DNA from 3 places in the Bacillus sp. H1a genome. Region 3 is predicted to be linked to each of the others. Evidence: riboswitches for the same ligand, from Rfam matches in the RefSeq annotation. Region 3 holds a riboswitch; each other region holds the start of a gene.

Region 1 (4,856 bases), on a different contig from region 3:
AATGATTATGAAAGGAAGATATGAGATTTTATATTTAAGTATCCCGCTTGTAATCATCGCCTTTTTATATGCAAATCGTTTTACTGTTGCTGGAATGGGAGAAGACTTTGCTGCGAATTTAGGGATGAATTATAATCGAGTACTAAATATTGGACTTGTTATCGTTTCTTTAATTTCCGCGTTAGTTGTTTTAACTGTAGGAATGATTCCATTTTTAGGGCTTATTATTCCGAATATTGTTTCTATTTATCGCGGAGATAACTTGAAGAATAGCTTACCGAACACTGCCTTGCTAGGAGCAGTTTTCGTACTAGCTTGCGATATACTTGGCCGGGTCGTAATTTATCCGTACGAGATTTCTATTGGTCTTACAGTAGGAGTAATCGGAAGCGGAATTTTCCTTTATTTATTGATGAGGAGAAACGCATATGCAGCTTAGAAAACAAAGAAATTATAAGATGATTTTGGCATTACTAGCCATTGTATCAGTTATAGTCATTGGGATATTTTTATTTATTAACTTAAATATGAACACATTAGATTATGCCTTGCCGAGAAGAGGTAAGAAATTGTTAGCGATGATCATAACAGGCGGAGCGATTGCATTTTCGTCAATGATCTTCCAAACGATTAGTAATAACCGTATTTTAACACCGAGTGTTATCGGTTTAGATTCACTTTATATGTTTATTCAAACGTTTGTTGTATTTGTATTTGGATCACAACATTTCACGATGATGAACACAAACGTAAACTTCCTTATATCAGTAAGTTTAATGGTGATTTTCTCACTATTTCTTTATAAGTTTCTGTTTAAAAGAGAAGGGAATAATATTTACTTCCTACTTTTAATCGGATTAATATTCGGTACATTCTTCCAAAGTTTATCGTCCTTTATGCAAGTGCTCATTGATCCAAATGAGTTCCAAATTGTACAAGGGAAAATGTTTGCAAGTGTAAATAATGTAAAAACAGAGCTACTAGTAACGTCTATCATTGGAATTGTATTGGTTATTGCTTATGTGTATAAAGAGCTGAAATTATTAGATGTACTATCACTCGGAAGAGATGAGGCAATTAATTTAGGAGTAGATTATGACAAAGTCGTGAAGAAGCTTTTAATTGTAATTGCAATTTTAGTATCTATTTCCACAGCGTTAGTAGGACCCATTACATTTTTAGGACTGCTTGTAGTAAACGTTGCACGTGAATGTTTGCATACATACAAACACAAATATTTAATAATAGGTTCTATCCTTATTAGTATTATCGCCTTAGTAGGAGGACAATTGATTGTTGAAAGAGTGTTTGAATTTAACACGACTTTAAGTGTCATTGTTAACTTTGTTGGTGGCGTGTACTTCATTTATCTTCTATTAAAGGAGAGCAAGTCATGGTAGAAGTAAGAAACATATCAAAGCAATATGGTAATAAAAATGTTGTTGAAGATGTCTCTATTAAAATAGCAAAAGGAAAAATCACATCTTTTATTGGTCCAAATGGAGCAGGGAAAAGTACGGTTCTTTCTATGATTAGTAGGTTATTAAAAAAAGATGCTGGTGAAATCTACATTGAAGATAAAGAAATTGGGGAATGGAAGAGCGATGAGCTTGCTAAGAAAATCTCAATTTTAAAGCAAACGAATCATATTAATTTAAGGCTTAGCATTCGAGAATTAGTTAGTTTCGGTAGATTTCCATATTCACAAGGTAATCTGACAAAGGAAGACTGGAGCCATATTGAGGAAGCTATTCGCTATATGGAACTTGAGGACATCCAGCATAAGTATTTAGACCAACTCAGTGGTGGGCAGAGGCAAAGGGCGTATATCGCAATGGTTATTGCTCAAAATACAGAATACATTTTATTGGACGAGCCACTGAATAATCTAGATATGAAACATTCTGTACAAATTATGAAAGTACTGAGACGACTTGTTGAAGAGCTTGGAAAAACGGTTGTTATCGTAATTCATGATATTAATTTTGCTTCTTGTTATTCCGATCATATCGTTGCTTTGAAAGATGGAAAAGTAATGAAAGAAGGTCCAACGAGCGAAATTATTGATAAAGCTGTTTTAAAAGATATTTATGATATGGACATCCATATAGAAGAGATATCTGGAAACAACATTTGTATTTATTTTTCATAAGAGGAAGTTATTTTTGATGGTGTAAATGTGCTATCGATTTAAATAATTTTAAAAATTTTATTGAGGTGATTGAAGTGAAGAAATTAGCGATGCTATTATTAACTTTCATGCTTGCTATTGTCGCTGTGGCATGTAGTAATGGTGCTTCTACTGACAAGAAGACCGAGGCAAGTGAAAGTAAATCAAAAGAAATTACGATTAAGCACAAATTAGGCGAAACGAAAGTTAAAACGAATCCGAAAAACGTTGTAGTATTCGACTTCGGTTCATTAGATACATTAGATAAACTAGGTGTTGACGTGGCTGGTGTGCCGCAAAAAAGTGTACCAGAATACCTTTCTAAATATAAAGATAAAAAGTATAAAAACGTTGGTGGTTTAAAAGAACCAGACTTCGAAAAAATCAATGAAATGAATCCGGAATTAATTATCATTTCTGGACGTCAAGCTGATTCATATAAAGAATTCGAAAAAATTGCTCCAACAATTTACGTAGAACAAGATACAAAAGAATACATGAAATCATTTAAAGAAAACACAGAAACATTAGCGAAAATCTTCGATAAAGAAGATAAAGCGAAAAAAGAAATTGCAGCAGTTGAAAAAGACGTGGCAGAATTAAATGAAAAAGCGAAGAAAAGCGATAAAAAAGCTTTAGTTATTTTAGCGAACGATGGTCAAGTAAGTGCATACGGCCCTCAATCTCGCTTCGGTATTATTCATGATGTGTTTGGCGTAACTCCTGTTGACCCAGAAATTAAAGCAGATACACATGGTAATAAAGTTTCATTTGAGTACATCCTTGAGAAGAACCCTGATTACTTATTTGTAATTGATAGAGGCGTAGTAACTGGCGGGAAATCTTCTGCTAAGCAAGTTGTTGAAAATGAACTGGTAAGTAAAACAAACGCTGTGAAAAACAAAAACGTAGTTTACCTTGATGCAAACTACTGGTACTTATCTGGTGGCGGACTTGAGTCTGTATCAGCAATGGTGAAAGAAGTATCAAAAGCTATAAAATAATAGTATGAAAAGAGTGATAGGATTCCCTATCACTCTTTCTGTATAAGAAAGTAAAGAACTTGTTATTTCACTAGAATGAGAGTAGACTTTGAAGTAGTTGAATAAAAAGCACATGGGAGTTTGCGGATGCAAACTGAGAGTATGACTAACCCGTCATTGACCATTTGAACCTGTTGGATAATGCCAGCGTAGGGAGAGTGTAAAAGCACATGTTCAGACACTTTGCATACGCAAAGTGTCTTTTTGTGTATCTCCCATCATTAAAGTTAGGAGATGAATAGAATGAATGTACAAGAAATTAGTAAAATAGTGGAACTGGTAAGAGAGTCTAATCCACTCGTGCATAATATTACAAATGTCGTTGTAACAAACTTTACAGCAAACGGTTTGTTAGCATTAGGAGCATCGCCTGTAATGGCATATGCAAAAGAAGAAGTAGCAGAAATGGCTAGTATTGCTGGCGCACTCGTTTTAAATATGGGTACACTTCGCCCCGAAGAGGTAGAAGCGATGTTACTTGCTGGTAAATCAGCAAATATGAATCATGTACCAGTACTATTTGATCCAGTTGGTGCAGGAGCAACTTCTTATCGAACAGAAGTTGCAAGGCATATTCCAGCTGAAATAAATTTAGCGATAATTCGCGGAAATGCAGCAGAAATAGCTAATGTTATTAATGAAAAATGGGAAATCAAAGGTGTAGACGCTGGTACTGGAAATGGTAATGTCGTAAGTATTGCAAAACAGGCAGCGGATGAATTAAATACAGTTGCTGTGATCACTGGAAAAGAGGATATCATTACAGATGGAGAGCGGGTAGTTCTTATTCGCAATGGCCATAGCATTTTAACAAAAGTTACTGGAACAGGCTGTTTATTAACTTCTGTAATAGGAGCATTTGCAGCAGTTGAAAAAGATTATGTGAAGGCAGCTGTCGCAGCAGTAACATTTTATGGAGTAGCTGCGGAACTGGCAGCAGCCAAAACGGTAGAAAAAGGACCTGGTAGCTTCCAAATTGAGTTCTTAAATCAATTAGCGAATACAACTTCAGAGGATATTGAGAAGTATGGAAAGATTGAGTTTGTACAGTAAGGAGGGGAAATAGATGTCGCGTATTACAATGGATGAAATGTCTAAATTACTACCAGTATATTTTATTATGGGTAGTAACAATTGTACGAAGGAGCCACTGCAAGTATTGAGAGAGGCACTAGAAGGCGGTATAACACTTTTTCAATTTCGTGAAAAGGGAGAAGGGGCTTTAACTGGTGAGAAACGTATTCGTTTTGCGAAAGAACTACAAACACTTTGCAAAGAGTATAATGTGCCGTTTATTGTGAATGATGACGTTGAATTAGCTCTTGAATTAGATGCAGACGGTGTACATGTTGGACAAGATGATGAAGGAATAACATCTGTTCGTGAAAAAATGGGAGATAAAATTGTTGGAGTATCTACACATACAATTGAAGAAGCACGCTGGGCGATTGAAAACGGAGCTGATTATTTAGGAGTTGGTCCTATTTTCCCAACGAGTACGAAAAAAGATACGAAAGCAGTTCAAGGAACGAAAGGGCTAAAGTATTTTAGAGAACACGAGATTACAATACCGATTGTTGGTATTGGCGGAATTACAATTGAAAATACAGCTTCTGTTATAGATGCCGGTGCGGATGGTATTT
Region 2 (4,856 bases), on a different contig from region 3:
GAGAACTGAGTGAATTATTATCTGTGAGCAGAAATACAGTACTCGCTGCTTATGCGGATTTAGAACAAGAAGGGCTAATTTATGCAGTTAAAGGAAAAGGAAATTTTGTTGCGAAGGTGGATATAAGTAACACTTCGTCTGTTGAAATAGATTGGAAAAATAAACTCAATACAGTTACCGCATTAGCGGATGAATTAGATTTAATGAAACATGGTGTTCGCTGGGAAAAAGGAATGATTGTTTTTAATAGTATAGCCCCGGACGAAAAGCTATTTGATGTTGAAAATTTCAAAAGAGCTTTTCTTACTCGTATGTCCATTGAAGGGAATATCGTATTGAACTACGGATATGCAAAAGGTTATCGACCGTTAATGAATTATCTACTTCATTACATGGAAATGAAAGGTGTAGACATTTCGAACAAAGATATTTTAATTACAAACGGATTTACAGAAGGGTTAGATATTGTATTATCTTCTTTATCGAAGAAATCAGGGCGTGTTATTTGTGAGAATCCAACTCACCATGCTGCACTGAAGCTTTTTCGCTTACATGGACTTGAAGTTCATGGGATGGATATGAGAGATGATGGTATTGATACGAATCAATTAGAAAAAAGTTTGCGTGAAAAGGATTTTGATTTCGCGTATTTAATTCCTTCTTATCATAATCCAACCGGTATTGTTACGAGTTCGGAGAAAAGAACGGAATTGATGAGGTTATTTTCAAAATATAAGATTCCTATTATAGAGGACGGATTTAATGAAGAATTACGTTATTCAGGTTCACATTTAGCGCCATTATTAACTTTTGCTGGGGCTGGTAATAATGTGATTTATATTAGTAGCTTTTCAAAGGTACTTTTCCCTGGTTTACGTGTAGGTTGGATCATTGCAGACAAAGAACTGATTCATTATTTAGAAAGTGTAAAAAGAGCAAGGACCATTCACACATCAACGTTAGATCAAGCTGTTCTGTTTCAATATTTACATGAAGGATATTTCGAAAAATATTTAAAAAAGGCAAGATCTGTTTATAAGAAAAAATATGAGTTAGCTGTTGGGGCGTGTAATCAGTACATCCCGTTTAAAAGAATGACTGGAGATGGTGGACTTCATTTATTTATAGAATTGGAAGAAAAAATTCATGCCCGCACACTTTTACAAAAATGTTATGAGAAAGGAGTTACGTTTTCTCCTGGAGATGTTTTTTACTCTGATGGAGGAGGAGCGAACACTTTCCGATTAGGCTTTTCACGTTTGAAAGAAAAGGAAATTGTTAGCGGTATTCAAATAATTGGTGATACATTAAAAAATGAAATTTGGAGTTGAGAAGATGAGAATTGGCGTTATTATGGGAGGAGTATCCTCTGAAAAACAAGTATCAATTATGACTGGGAATGAAATGATTGCACATTTAGATAAGAGTAAGTATGAAATAGTTCCAATTACGTTAAATGAAAAAATTGATTTAATTGAAAAAGCGAAAGACATTGATTTTGCATTGCTAGCATTACACGGAAAATACGGAGAAGATGGGACAATTCAAGGAACGCTTGAGAGTTTAGGTATCCCTTATAGCGGGAGTAATATGTTATCTAGCGGTATATGTATGGACAAAAATATTTCGAAAAAGATTTTGCGTTATGAAGGAGTAGAAACACCAGATTGGATTGAACTTACGAAAATGGAGGATCTAAAGCTTGAAGAGTTAGATAAGTTAGGCTTTCCATTAGTGGTAAAACCAAACACTGGCGGATCGAGTGTTGGAGTAAAAATCGTCTATAATAAAAATGAATTAATTTCTATGCTGGAAACTGTATTCGAATGGGATTCTGAAGTAGTAATTGAGAAGTATATAAAAGGTGACGAGATTACGTGTTCCATTTTTGATGGAAAACAGTTACCTATCATTTCAATTCGACATGCAGCTGAGTTTTTTGACTACAATGCAAAATATGATGATGCTAGTACAGTTGAAGAAGTTATAGAACTTCCAGCTGAAATTAAAGATCTTGTAAATAAAGCGTCAATTGCTTGTTATAGAGCATTAAAATGTAGTGTTTACGCTAGAGTTGATATGATTGTAAAAGATGGAATTCCATATGTAATGGAAGTTAATACGTTACCTGGAATGACAAAATCAAGCTTGTTGCCAAAAAGCGCAGAAGCAGCGGGAATTAGCTATAGTAAGCTATTAGATATGATCGTTGAAACGTCTTTACAAGTAAGGAAAAACGAAGGATTTTAATTTTTAAAAAATGATTGGTTTATTATTTTAATAGAACAATCCAATAAGTTTGACAGTTTCAAGAAGTATGCTATGATGAATACGAAAACTATATATTTATCCACTAGGGGTGCCTATAATAGGCTGAGATCAAAAGTATTTTTGAGACTCTTAGTACCTGATCTGGTTAATGCTAGCGTAGGGAAGTGGAGAAGACGGATAATGATTAACGAATACGTTTTTGATGTCTATTTCACTTTCTTTACGCTTGTAAAGAAAGTTTTTTTATTTTACAGCACTAGAAACCAGGAGAAGTACTTATTATATAGTTTCAAAAGTAGACTTTTATTTATTGGAGGGATTTAAGTGTCTTTTTCACAGTCATTACGTAATGAAGTAAATTTTATTTGGGAATCGAGTTTCAATCATCCGTTTGTGAAAAAACTCGGAGAAGGAACACTAGATTTAGCTAGTTTCCGTTATTATGTGCTCCAAGATTCATATTATTTAAGTCATTTTGCACGAGTGCAAACATTAGGTGCTGCAAAGGCCCTTGAATTAGAAACGACGGCTCGTATGGCGCATCATGCACAAAATACATATGAAGCTGAGTTATCATTACATAAGAACTTTGCTAAGAAATTAGGAATTACGAAAGAAGAAAAAGACAATTTTGTACCAGCACCAACTGCATATGCGTATACATCCCATATGTATCGTGCTGCTTATGAGGGGCATTTAGGAGATATTATTGCAGCTATACTACCTTGCTATTGGTTATATTATGAAATTGGTGAACGTTTAAAAGGAAGTCAGCCAGAAGAACCCATCTATCAAGAATGGATTTCTGCATATGGATCGGATTGGTTCCGTACATTAGTAGAAGAGCAAATCACACGATTAGATACTATCGCTGAAAAAGTAACAGAGGCAGACCGTAATCGTATGAGAAAACACTTTATTATTAGTAGTCAATATGAATATTCATTTTGGGAAATGGCATATACATTAGAAAAATGGCCGGTGAATGAAGAAGTTAAAGGTGTTTTTTAAAAAAGAGTATAGTGAAGGTATCGCTATATAAAGAGGCGATACCTTTTAATATATTTAGTTTCTGTAAATATTTTGTAAATTATATATACAGAATATAACGATTTATCATATAATCGTTTTGTATTATACTAGGCGATGTAAGGAGGGATTAATATGGTAAAAGTAATACGTGAAATATAAGAAAGTATTGGTATCTTTCATGAGGTTGGTTTATGTAATGTTATATTCGTATAATTAGATTAAAATGTTTCTTCTGAAGTACTTGGTTTTAAATTAATTAGATTGGGCTTTATAAAAATTAGCGAGCTTTTTTAGTTTTATTCATAATCAAGATAATTAATAAAGAGAGGAAGTATTCATAGTATGAAAAAAATACAATTATTAACATTTAATGATGTAGTAGAACCCCTCTTTAATGAAAAAGTAGCATATATATATTTTCCCATTGAATGGCTTGATATTGTAGATATACATTATAGAACATTTTTATTAACGAGCAAATTAAAACTTTTAAATGAAAGATTGTATGATATGTTCTCTGACATATTATTCATTCAGCATAATCCATATATATTAAAGGAAGATACGCCTTGGATTGTTTCAAAAGAACCAATGAGACAAGAACAGTTGGACTATATTTTACAAAGTTGGTATGCGGTTATTCATGATTGGAAACCGAATAAATTAACAGATCCACCATGTTTAGAATGGCATTATGATTTAATATGTAATTTACCAGTATTACATGATAAAGAAACATATTTTAAATGGGTTCCAGCATTAATTACACATGTTTTTTGCGAACAGCCTGTACGTATGAATAATAAGAATGAAGAAGAAATATATTTTTCACCACTTCGATCACAAAATATTTGTGAAGCGATGTCAGAGCCAATTATAGATGAAGAAACACAAGATTATTTCGCTTATGTGTATCGGTTTGAATATATAACTCGTGGAGGCGAGAATATTCCACTTTTGAAAGTATCCATAGGGATTAGGCGATTTTATCAACAATATAATCATAAAGATATGTCTATACTTTTGAGTCGGAAACGCGGATTAATACTAGTTTCAACTCCTGAATTTGCATCGGAAAATAAAAAGCAGCGATTTGTAAAGTTAAAAGTGCAACAAGCGAAAAAAGGAATAAAGTGGATTAAACTTTATAGAAATTTAAAAGATGATTTTAAGATAGGAGGAGAAGTAGTGTTAGATCATATTCTTCAATATCCGAAAGAGTATATTGCGGGAACGAATGTCAGAGTGCTACTTCCATATAATGAAAAAATATATAAAGTTCAAGGAACAAAAATAAAATTTGGTATAAAAGTAAGAGATAAAGAGGAACTTTTTAATGAATTCCAGCGAAGTTTTCCATATTTCACATTGCTTCCAGAATGTGAAAAGATATTAACTAATACTGAAAATGAACAATTACCTTTATTTGCGCCAAAGGGATTAAAAACAATTACGTTAGAAGTATGGTCGAACGATATATTAATAGAGATAGAACAAGCGTTATTAGAAAGCAAAGTAGTTCTGGCTCAGAATGATGATTCCACTTATTTATT
Region 3 (4,856 bases):
TGATATCATTCGTGCATCTGTATTATCAATTACAAATGACCATCGATTACTCGTTATTTTAATCGGATTTTCATTTGGAGCATTTTTAGAAGGGGCAGCAGGATTTGGTGCACCAGTAGCGATCACGGCAGCGCTTCTTGCAGGTCTTGGATTAAATCCTTTATATGCAGCAGGTCTTTGTTTAATCGCAAATACTGCACCAGTAGCGTTCGGAGCAATGGGGATTCCGATTACAGTTGCTGGACAAGTAACAGGCATTGATCCGCATAAAATCGGACAAATGGCTGGACATCAATTACCGTTCTTATCTTTATTTGTTCCATTCTTTATCGTATTTTTAATGGACGGTTTTAAAGGAGTAAGACAAACGTGGCCTGCTTTATTTGTAGCGGGTAGTTCATTTGCAATTACACAGTTTATTACAGCGACGTTTTTAGGGCCAGAACTTCCTGATATTACGTCAGCACTTGTAAGTTTAGTAAGTTTATCGCTATTCTTAAAAGTTTGGCAGCCGAAAGAAATTTATCAGTCTAAAGAAGCGAATAGCGAAGTAGCAGCAACGACGGTGACATCTATGCCGAAACTAACAGTAGGAAAAGTAGTAAAAGCATGGTCTCCGTTCATTATTTTAACTGTGATGGTAGTCATTTGGAGCCAAAGTTTCTTTAAAGCATTATTCGCTCCAGGCGGCGCTTTAGAAAGTCTTGTATTTAAGTTTGAAATTCCAGGCTTGCACAATTTAGTAATGAAAGCAGAGCCTATTGTAAATAAACCAACACCTTATGAAGCAATCTTGAAATTAGATATTTTATCAGCGACTGGAACAGCGATTTTAATTGCGTGTATCATTTCTATCTTTATTTTGAAAATGAGTGCAAAAGATGCAGTAGCAACATTTAAAGAAACATTAAACGAACTGAAAATGCCAATTCTATCTATTGGATTCGTATTAGGATTCGCATTTATCGCAAACTATTCTGGTTTATCTTCTACATTAGCGTTAGCGCTAGCAGGAACTGGCGGACTATTCCCGTTCTTCTCACCATTCCTAGGCTGGATTGGCGTATTCTTAACAGGATCAGATACGTCAGCGAACGCACTGTTCTCGAATTTACAAGCAATTACAGCGCAGCAAGTTGGCGTATCTGAAGTGCTTCTCGTTGCAGCAAATACAACAGGTGGTGTAACAGGTAAAATGATTTCTCCGCAATCGATTGCGATTGCTTGTGCGGCAGTTGGTCTTGCTGGAAAAGAATCAGATCTGTTCCGTTTCACGGTGAAACATAGTTTATTCTTCGTTATTATTGTTGGGATTATGACGTATGTGCAGGCTTATTATTTGACTTGGATGATTCCGTAAACAATAAAAGAATTAACCTTTGCATTTTTCAGATTATCGTGTATGATGGGAAAGTATTGAAAATTAAATCAGTGATAAACTAGGGGTGCCTAACGTATGCGTAGGCTGAGAGAGAAGCGTGTGAACTTCTTAACCCTTTGGACCTGATCTGGCTCGTACCAGCGTAGGGAAGTTAACGGCTTTACATAATTATGTCTTTATGAGCCAGGTCCTTATTTTTTTATGGACCTGGCTCTTTTTATTTTGGCATACGCTGGCCATATCTCGTCCTTGTCACGAACAGGGGGGCAATAAAGGTTATGAAACAGTCTGTTTCAGCTGAGCAAATTGAATTGAAATCGAGTTTACCAGGGAGTAAAAAAGTATATGTGGATGGACCACGTGAAGGTATGAAAGTACCGATGCGCGAGATTGAACAAAGCGACACGAACGGCATCCCAAATCCGCCAATCCGTGTGTATGATACGAGTGGCCCTTATACGGATCCTGAGTATAAAGTGGAGTTGGAAAAGGGGATTCCAACGCCGCGCCACTCTTGGATCATCACGCGTGGTGATGTGGAAGCTTATGAAGGGCGCGAAATTAAACCCGAGGATGACGGTGTAAAGGTGGCTTCAAAACATACACCTGTTTTCCCGCAAATGAATCGCAGGCCGCTTAAAGCGAAGCAAGGTGCAAATGTTACGCAAATGCATTATGCACGTAATGGCATTATTACATCTGAGATGGAATATGTTGCGATTCGTGAAGGGGTAGAGCCAGAGTTTGTTCGTAAGGAAATTGCGGAAGGACGCGCAATTTTGCCAGCTAACATTAACCATCCAGAAGCAGAACCGATGATAATTGGACGTAATTTCCACGTGAAGGTAAATGCAAATATCGGAAACTCAGCTGTCTCGTCTTCCATTGCAGAAGAAGTAGAGAAGATGACATGGGCAACGCGCTGGGGTGCGGATACGATTATGGATTTATCTACAGGTAAAAATATTCATACAACACGTGAGTGGATTATTCGTAATGCTCCGGTACCAGTTGGAACAGTGCCAATTTATCAAGCGCTTGAAAAAGTAAACGGGATTGCAGAAGATTTAACGTGGGAAGTGTATCGCGATACGTTAATCGAGCAAGCGGAGCAAGGCGTTGATTACTTTACGATTCACGCTGGTGTATTACTTCGTTACATTCCAATTACTGCAAAGCGTACGACAGGTATCGTTTCCCGTGGTGGTTCTATTATGGCGCAGTGGTGTTTATTCCATCATAAAGAAAACTTCCTATATACTCATTTTGAAGAAATTTGTGAAATTATGAAGCAGTACGATGTTTCGTTCTCTCTTGGAGATGGGTTACGTCCAGGTTCCATTGCAGATGCAAACGATGAAGCACAGTTTTCAGAGCTTGAGACACTTGGTGAATTAACGAAAATTGCTTGGAAACATGATGTGCAAGTTATGATCGAAGGACCTGGGCATGTACCGATGCATTTAATTAAAGAGAATATGGAGAAAGAACTTGATATTTGCCAGGGCGCGCCGTTCTACACACTTGGGCCGTTAACGACTGATATCGCACCAGGTTATGACCATATTACATCAGCAATTGGTGCAGCGATGATCGGCTGGTTTGGAACGGCGATGCTTTGCTATGTAACACCGAAAGAACATTTAGGTTTGCCGAACAAAGATGATGTTCGTGAAGGGGTTATTACGTACAAAATTGCTGCGCATGCGGCCGATCTTGCGAAAGGGCATAAAACGGCTCATCAGCGTGATGATGCACTTTCAAAAGCACGATTTGAATTCCGTTGGCGCGATCAATTTAATTTATCTTTAGATCCTGAACGTGCGATGGAGTATCATGATGAAACGTTGCCAGCAGAAGGGGCGAAAACAGCTCATTTCTGTTCGATGTGTGGACCGAAGTTTTGCAGTATGAGAATTTCACATGATATTCGTGAATATGCGAAAGAAAATGATTTAGAAACGACAGAAGCAATTGAAAAAGGAATGAAAGAGAAGGCAGAACAATTTAAAGAAACTGGTAGTCACTTATATCAATAATACGTTACACCTCTTTACTTGATTGATCACACTGTACCTAGCTTAAATATAGAAGAAGCCCCCTTTGCTAAGACGGTAGCAAAGGGGGCTTCTATTTTCCCTTGAGCAAACGTAGCTTGTCTCAAGTTTGTACTGGTAGTATATTCAGCAAAAAATAAGAAGAACTAGACGTATAATGGGATGATGTGAATATGTGTTTTTTTAGATATAAGGCAAGTATACATAGTAGTGAAATAACTATTAGGAGAGGTTTCTAATAAATGAGGGGCATTCTATGTTTGAATGCCCCTCATTTATTATTTTTCCTTCAAAAAAGTTCGATCCTTCAAGAATAAATTCCAGAAGAAAATAAATCCTGGTAGTAAAATTGCAATCCCGATTGCGTAAAGAATAAGCAATGCATAAAATGTTTCGGTCGTCGTAAAGCTTGTAAATACAGTTACATCTGGGTAAATGATATATGGTAAATGCGCGACGCCGTAAGCGTAGCTTGCAAATGCATACTGAGCGACAACAGCTAAAACTGCAATACGAGGGAAGCCTAGTGTGTTGTATTTCTTATTTGTCCACCAAAGGGAGGAATAGCCGATAACAAATAAAACGATAGAAACTGTAAACCATGGGAATTGTTTTATTAATCCCTGCATAAGCCAGTGTGTTTTAGGGTCCATTACAACGAGAGCAATAATAGCAGTAACAAGCGTTGCGGGACCAAGTATGATGGCATTTCTTCTATAAATTCGGTACGTATCTTCAGAACTTTGTTCTCTCGCAAAATCAGCAAGGAAGAGAGAAGAGAGAAATAGTTCTGATGTTAGTCCGAAGAGCATATAACAATATATAACGGGGCTAGAAAGAAGCTTTCCATAAAGGAGCACTTCTTTTCCTTCAGACATTGTAATATAGGCGCCCTCTGTGACGGGTAGAACGGTAATTAATAGAGCTGGAATTAGGAGTCCAGTAATCCCTGAAATAATACGAAGAAGATGTTGGTATTTCGGCAAAGAGTAAGCAAATACCATAAATGTACTTCGAATCGCAACGAGTACTAAAATTAACATAACTGGTACGAACATAACCGTTGCAAGGGTAAAGGCTGCTTTTGGAAAGAAACCGAGAAAAGCGACTACGACAAAGACGAGAAACGTATTTGTTACTTCCCAAGTTGGTGATAAGTACCGATTGGCAAGCTTTGCAGCGAGTGTCGGATGTTTAGCGTATACCATGCCCCAAAAACCAGCTCCAAAATCAATGGACCCTAATATACTATATACGAAAATAAGAGCCCATAAGATGATGATTGCAATGCTTTCCTCATGCACGAGAATCGCCTCCTTGTTGATGTAAATCATTCTTTAGCGGATGTCTCTTAAAGAATGTCCGTAGTACAAAGACTGTTAAGATAGCGAGTCCGATGTATAAAATGATGAATAGGA

Evidence for each region. A riboswitch is a leader RNA that binds a small molecule or an ion and turns the genes downstream of it on or off. The one in region 3 is predicted to bind thiamine pyrophosphate.
Region 1: another riboswitch for thiamine pyrophosphate. It lies ahead of thiM (hydroxyethylthiazole kinase); the one in region 3 lies ahead of thiC (phosphomethylpyrimidine synthase ThiC).
Region 2: another riboswitch for thiamine pyrophosphate. It lies ahead of tenA (thiaminase II); the one in region 3 lies ahead of thiC (phosphomethylpyrimidine synthase ThiC).

Annotation. Positions count from the first base shown of each region.
Region 1 covers NZ_AYMH01000055.1:20,638-25,493, reverse strand. The annotation lists gene U860_RS0124170 (ABC transporter permease) at 1-439, shown strand, start outside; gene U860_RS0124165 (iron chelate uptake ABC transporter family permease subunit) at 429-1,400, shown strand; gene U860_RS0124160 (ABC transporter ATP-binding protein) at 1,394-2,152, shown strand; gene U860_RS0124155 (siderophore ABC transporter substrate-binding protein) at 2,227-3,174, shown strand; TPP riboswitch at 3,277-3,386, shown strand; gene thiM (hydroxyethylthiazole kinase) at 3,457-4,266, shown strand; gene thiE (thiamine phosphate synthase) at 4,280-4,856, shown strand, end outside.
Region 2 covers NZ_AYMH01000029.1:144,581-149,436, reverse strand. The annotation lists gene U860_RS0114675 (PLP-dependent aminotransferase family protein) at 1-1,331, shown strand, start outside; gene U860_RS0114670 (D-alanine--D-alanine ligase) at 1,336-2,250, shown strand; TPP riboswitch at 2,346-2,451, shown strand; gene tenA (thiaminase II) at 2,596-3,282, shown strand; gene U860_RS0114655 (RNaseH domain-containing protein) at 3,646-4,856, shown strand, end outside.
Region 3 covers NZ_AYMH01000019.1:24,505-29,360, forward strand. The annotation lists gene lldP (L-lactate permease) at 1-1,360, shown strand, start outside; TPP riboswitch at 1,432-1,547, shown strand; gene thiC (phosphomethylpyrimidine synthase ThiC) at 1,660-3,420, shown strand; gene U860_RS0108345 (cytochrome d ubiquinol oxidase subunit II) at 3,717-4,742, opposite strand; gene cydA (cytochrome ubiquinol oxidase subunit I) at 4,735-4,856, opposite strand, start outside.